One region of the Thermomonas sp. HDW16 genome, then DNA from elsewhere that is predicted to be linked to it. Evidence: predicted binding sites of a transcription regulator. Region 1 holds the regulator's gene; the other holds the start of a gene.

Region 1 (3,363 bases):
CCGCGATCTTGCGATCCTTGCTGTCGCCCTTGTCCAGGCCATAGGCCAGCGCGGCCGCGGTCGGCTCGTTGATGATGCGCTTCACTTCAAGGCCGGCGATCTTGCCCGCGTCCTTGGTCGCCTGGCGCTGCGAATCGTTGAAGTAGGCCGGTACGGTGATGACCGCTTCGGTGACCGGCTCGCCCAGGTAGGCTTCGGCGGTCTTCTTCATCTTCTCCAGCACCTTGGCGGAGACTTCCTGCGGCGCCAGCTTCTTGCCGTCGGTCAATGCGACCCAGGCATCGCCATTGTCGTGCGAGGTGATCGCATACGGCACCAGGCCGATGTCCTTCTGCACTTCGGCGTCGGTGAACTTGCGGCCGATCAGGCGCTTCACCGCGTAGAAGGTGTTCTTGGGGTTGGTGACGGCCTGGCGCTTGGCAGACGCGCCGACCAGCACTTCGCCGTCCTTGGTCCAGGCGACGATGGACGGCGTGGTGCGGTCGCCCTCGCTGTTTTCGATGACCTTGGCCTTGCCGCCTTCCATGATGGCGACGCAGGAATTGGTGGTGCCGAGGTCGATGCCGATGATCTTAGCCATGTGTGTTCCCTCTGGAATCTTTGAATGTCTGGGGCGCTACGCGCCGATGACCGTGATGTGGGGTTTTCGCGGGCGGCTTCAAGGGCCGCGCGAAGGATTCGTTCAGTCTTGTTTCGCGACCACGACCAGCGCCGGCCGCAGCAGGCGTTCGTTGAGCAGGTAGCCCTTCTGGAAGGTCTGCGCGACCGCGCCCGGCGGCACGCCCTCGGCATCGATCATGCTCATCGCCTGGTGCTTTTCCGGGTCGAACGCGTCGCCAGCGGCGGGCGCGACTTCGGTCAGGCCGTTCTTGCCGGCGATGATGTGGAGCTGGCGCAGGGTCAACTCCAACCCGGCCCGCAACGGATCATCCGCGGTGGCGTTGGCAAGACCCGCCTCCATGCTGTCGAACAGCGGCAGCAGGTCGCCGAGCAGGCGCTCGTTGGCGAATTTGCGGGCCATTTCGACATCGCGCGCCAGGCGCTTGCGCTGGTTCTCGAGATCGGCGCGCTCGATCAGCGATTGCGCCTTCAGCTGCTCGAGTTCGGCGCGCAGCACCTCGGTTTCGTCGATTTGCGGCGTATCGGTGGCCGCTTCGTTTGCTTCCTGCATGGGGTCTTGGGTCATGGTTGCGGGCTGTTTTGCGGCACCGTGCCGCGTCCAACTAGGGCTATGGGGCCGCCTGCCTAAGGATTCAAGCGTCCGGCGACAGGGCCGCGCCCAAGACCGCCGCGGTGGCCTCCACCACCGGGATCACCCGCTCGTAGGCCATACGGCTGGGCCCGATGACGCCCAGCACGCCCAGCATCCGCCCACCGCTGCCGTAAGGCGCGGTCACCAGCGACATGCCTTCCAGCGGCGCCAGCCCGGTTTCATCGCCAATGAATACGCGCATGCCCGGCGCTTTCGCCGTGCGTTCCAGCAATTGCAGCAGTTCGCGTTTCTCCGCAAAGGCCTCGAACAGGGCGCGCAGGCGTTCCAGGTCGTTGATGTCCTGCAGGCCCATCAGCTTGGTTTGCCCCGCGACCAGCATGTCGTCCCTGCCCGGCGCGAAGGCCTGTTCGGCCAGGTCCATCGAATCCGCCAGCAACCGCTCCATCTCGCCGCGCGCATTGCGCAGGTCGCGCAACAAGGCGGCGCGGATATGCGCCAACGGCTGCCCGGCGAAATGGCTGTTGAGGTAATTCGCCGCCTGCTCCAGCTCGGCGGGATCGAAGGCGCGGCGCACCTGCACCATGCGGTTTTGTACCTCGCCATCGGCGAACACCAGGATCGCCAGCACCTTTTGCGGTTCCAGTGCCACGAACTCGATCTGGCGGAAGGCGAAACTCTCCCGCCCCGGCACGCTGACCATGCCGGCGAAATGGGTCATCGCCGACAGCAATTCCGATGTACTACCCAGCAACGCCTGCGTGCCCGCGCCGGCCGGCAGTTCGCTGCGCATGCGGCTCAGCTCGCCTTCCGGCAAGGGCTTGACCTGCAGCAGCGCGTCCACGAACAAGCGATAGCCTTGCGCGGTCGGGATGCGTCCGGCCGAGCTGTGCGGCGCGGCCAGCAGGCCGGCGTCCTCCATCGAGGACAGGATGTTGCGGATCGTAGCCGGGCTGACGTCCAGCCCGGAATGCCGGGCCAGGGTCTGCGAACCCACCGGCTCGCCGTCGCGGATATGCCGCGACACCAGCGTGCGCAGCAATTGCCGCGCGCGTGGGTCGTTGCTGATGTCGGTGCCCGGGCGTGCCATGCCGATGTTGTAAGCGCCGCCCCGGCCACGCGCAAGCACGGCATGCCGTCGGTCGTCGCGGCCGGCTACCGGAGTGATGCGGTGAACAGGCACAATGCGCGCCGATGCTGAACCGCCTGTCCATCCGCGATTTCGCCGTGGTCGCCCATGCCGAGCTGGCATTCGGCGCGGGCCTGACTGTCATTTCCGGCGAAACCGGCGCCGGCAAGTCGCTGTTGGTGGATGCGCTGGGTTTCCTGTGCGGCGCGCGCGCGGACGCCGGCGCGGTCAGGCAGGGCGCCGAACGCGCTGAACTGGAAGCCGAATTCGCACTGGCCGACAGCCCTGCTGCGCAGGATTGGCTGCGCGAGGCCGAAATGCTTGATGAAGGCCCGGACGATGGCGACGCCTGCCAGCTGCGCCGCACCCTGCGTGCCGATGGCGGCTCCCGCGCCTGGATCAACGGCCGCGCGGCGACGATGGGCCAGCTTGCCGATCTGGCCGCATTGCTGGTGGAAATCCATGGCCAGCACGAACAACAGGCGCTGCTGTCGCGCACGACGCAGATGTCTCTCTTGGATGCCTATGCGCGGCATCCGGATTTGCTGGCGTCCGTGCGCGAATCTGCGCTGCGCTGGCGCACGCTGCGCGCCGAACGCGACGCATTGCTTGCGCGCGGCGACGTGGGCGAGCGCAAGGCCTGGCTGGCCCACCAGTTGGACGAACTGCAGGCGGAAACGCTGGAGCCCGAGGCCTTGGCGGAACTGGATGCCAGCCATCGCCGGCATGCGCATGCGGCATCGCTGATCGCCGCCTGCGAATCTGCGTTGGAACGGCTGGGCGGCGACCACGCCCTCGGCTCGCAGCTGCAACACCTGCGTTCCGGCTTGCAGCGCGAAGCGGGCAACGAGCCGCGCCTCAACGAAGTGGATGCGATGCTGGATTCCGCGGCGATCCAGCTGGATGAGGCACTCGTCCTGCTCGAGCGCATCCGCGACGACCTCGACCTCGATCCTGATGTCTTGCAGCAGATTGAACAGCGCTTGGTGCGCGTGCAAGACCTGGCGCGCAAGCACCGCGTCGC
Region 2 (3,363 bases), 970 kb from region 1:
ACAGGCCGACTTCCTCGGAAATCACCACGCCACCGGTCAGGATGGCCATGTCTTCCAGCATCGCCTTGCGACGGTCGCCGAAGCCCGGGGCCTTCACCGCGCAGACCTTGACGATGCCGCGGATGGTGTTGACCACCAGGGTCGCCAGCGCTTCGCCTTCCACTTCTTCCGCCACGATCAGCAGCGGCTTGCCGGCCTTGGCCACGCCTTCCAGCACGGGCAGCAGGTCGCGCACGTTGGAGATCTTCTTGTCGTACAACAGGATGAACGGGTCATCCAGGTCGGCCGACATCGACTGCTGGTTGTTGACGAAGTACGGGCTCAGGTAGCCACGGTCGAACTGCATGCCCTCGACCACGTCGAGTTCATTGTCCAGGCCGCTGCCTTCTTCAACGGTGATCACGCCTTCCTTGCCGACCTTGTCCATCGCCTGCGCGATCAGGTCGCCGATGTTGGCGTCCGAGTTCGCGGAGATCGCACCGACCTGGGCGATTTCCTTGCTGGTGGACGACGGCTTGCTGAGCGACTTCAGCTCGACGACCGCAGCCTTGACGGCCTGGTCGATGCCGCGCTTCAGGTCCATCGGGTTCATGCCGGCGGCGACCGCCTTCATGCCCTCGCGGATGAACGCCTGCGCCAGCACGGTGGCGGTGGTGGTGCCGTCACCGGCGTTGTCGGAAGTCTTGGAAGCGACTTCCTTCACCATCTGCGCGCCCATGTTCTCGAAGGCATCCGCCAGTTCGATTTCCTTGGCGACGGAGACGCCGTCCTTGGTGATGGTCGGTGCGCCGTAGCTCTTCTGCAGCACGACGTTGCGGCCCTTCGGGCCGAGCGTTGCCTTGACGGCATTGGCGAGCACGTTGACGCCGCGCACCATCTTGGAGCGCGCGTCCTCGCCGAAACGAATGTCCTTGGCAGCCATTGCGATTACCTCAAAAAGAATTCAATAGGGGAAAGTTTTCGGAAGCGACGCGCGATCAGCCGAGGATCGCGAACAGGTCGTCTTCCTTCACGACCAGCAGGTCGACGCCGTCGAGCTTCACTTCGGTGCCGCTGTATTTGCCGAACAGCACCTTGTCGCCGACCTTGACCTGCGGCGCGCGCACCTGGCCGTTGTCCAGCACCTTGCCGGTGCCCACGGCGACCACTTCGCCCTTGATCGGCTTTTCGGTGGCCGAATCCGGGATCACGATCCCGCCGGCGGACAGCTTCTCTTCTTCCATGCGCTTGATGACCACGCGGTCGTGCAGCGGCTTGATATTGGACATGACAACCTCGGTAAATGGTTGATTAACGTGGGAAAACCCGCGAATTCTAGCAGTCGCGCATGGCAAGTGCCAAAAACCAGGGCAAACAAAAACCCCAGCGGGGACGGACTGGAGATGGGGCGGCCTGGCGGCCTTTCAAGGGCCGGGGACTAACTTTCGGCAGACGCCGCCGGGCAGCACCGCCGCTACGCTATGCCGATGCCTGTCCTGATCTGCCTGAGCACCTGCCCGGATGCCGCCAGCGCCGAGCGCATCGCCACCGTGCTGGTGGAGGAGCGGCTAGCCGCCTGCGTGAACATCCTGCCCTGCCTGCGCTCCGTGTATCGCTGGCAGGGCGAAGTCGAAGCGGCGGATGAAGCGCTGCTGCTGATCAAGACCAGCGCCGAGGCCTATCACGCCCTGCAGGCGCGGCTGATCGCACTGCATCCCCATGAACTGCCGGAGCTGCTGGCGGTCGAACCCGCCACCGGCCTGCCCGCCTATCTGGAGTGGGTGGCCGGCCAGACCCGCCCGTTAGACTGAGCCGATGACCGCATCCCCTTCCCGCCTGCGCCGCTGGCTGGCCAGCCTCGCCCTGCTGCTCATCCTGCCTGCGGCCTCGGCCGTCGCCCAGGACTTCGAACTGCCGCCGGTGGACGAGGTGTTCGTGCTCTCCGCGCAAGCCACCGCGCCGGATCGCATCGAGGTGCGCTGGCAGATCGCCGAAGGCTATTACCTGTATCGGCACCGCACCTCGATCAAAGCGGATGCGGGTTTCAGCAACGCAAAGCTGGCGTTGCCCACCGGAGACAAGCACCACGACGAATTCTTCGGCGACGTCGAAACCTATCGCCAGCAACTGACCGGCACGCTCAGCGGCACGCCCGCAGCCGGCGCGACAAGCACCACGCTGACCGTGAAATACCAGGGCTGCGCCGATGCTGGCGTGTGTTATCCGCCACAAACGCGCACGCTGAAAGTCGCGCTGCCCGCCGCTGGCGGCGATGCCGGCTTCGGTTTCGCGAAAAAGGCCGGCGGACTGTTCGGCTTCGGCAATGCCGATACCGGTGCCACCGATGCCGCACCGTTGCCGGTGGAACAGGCATTCACCACCGAGGTGATCTCCGACGGTGGAAATACCCTGCTGCTGCGGCTGACCCCGGCACGCGGTTACTACATCTACCGCGACAAGCTTTCCATCAAGCTCGATGCCGGCAAGGGCCTGTCCGCCACGCTGCCGCCCGCATCGAAATTGCCGAAGGCGCAGCCTTATCGCGACGAACATTTCGGCAATGTCGCCGTGTATTTCGGCCAGGTCGAAATCGCCGTGCCGGTGACGCGTACGGTGACCACGGCCGCGAAGGGCACGCTGCTGCTGGGCTTGCAGGGCTGCCAGACCGATGGCATCTGCTATCCGCCGATGACCCGGAAGCTGGCGGTGTCGTTGCCCGCCGGCACGATCACGCCGGTCGCGGCCGTCGAACCGGCATCGGCCGAAACGATCGCCGCAACCACCAATACAACCGCCGCAACCAACGTCACATCCGCTGAAACCGCGCCCGTCACTTCTGACGCCGCTGTCATTAGCGCGACCAGCGGCATCGAACGCACCCAGCCGCCGCAACAACAGACCCGCGGCCTGCTCGCTTCCTTGCTGCTAGCCCTGTTCGGCGGCCTGATCCTCAACCTGATGCCCTGCGTGCTGCCGGTGCTGTCGCTGAAAGCACTGTCGCTGGCGCAGAGCGGCGAAAGCCCGCAGCGCGCGCGCAGGCATGCACTCGCGTACACCGCCGGCGTGATCGTGAGCTTTGCCGCGCTCGGCGCATTGGCGCTGGCGCTGCGCAAGGCAGGATTGGCGCTGGGCTGGGGTTTCCAGCTGCAGCAGCCGCTGGTGGTCGCGGTGCTGGCCTTGGTGGTGTTCGCCTTCGGCTTGAGCCTGTCCGGCCTGTGGTACGCGAATGTCGGCGTCGGCCAGCGCGGCGGCGCGCTGATGCAGCGCGGCGGCATGTCCGGCGATTTCTTCACCGGCGTGCTGGCGGTGGTGCTGGCCACGCCCTGCACCGCGCCGTTCATGGGCGCGGCGCTGGCCTATGCGTTCACCGGTCCGGCCGCCGGC

The links. The regulator HrcA, encoded in region 1, represses chaperone genes, less so after heat shock. The targets are predictions, from matches to a motif close to TTNGCACTCNNNNNNNNNGAGTGCNAA.
Region 2: groES (co-chaperone GroES) is a predicted target of HrcA. The motif match lies at 1,315-1,341, and genes of this name have one in related genera.

What each region holds. Positions count from the first base shown of each region.
Region 1 covers NZ_CP049872.1:1,697,954-1,701,316, forward strand. Annotated here, with positions in the region: gene dnaK (molecular chaperone DnaK) at 1-580, opposite strand, end outside; gene grpE (nucleotide exchange factor GrpE) at 683-1,186, opposite strand; gene hrcA (heat-inducible transcriptional repressor HrcA) at 1,254-2,300, opposite strand; gene recN (DNA repair protein RecN) at 2,405-3,363, shown strand, end outside.
Region 2 covers NZ_CP049872.1:724,712-728,074, reverse strand. Annotated here, with positions in the region: gene groL (chaperonin GroEL) at 1-922, opposite strand, end outside; gene groES (co-chaperone GroES) at 978-1,268, opposite strand; gene cutA (divalent-cation tolerance protein CutA) at 1,461-1,790, shown strand; gene G7079_RS03210 (protein-disulfide reductase DsbD) at 1,795-3,363, shown strand, end outside.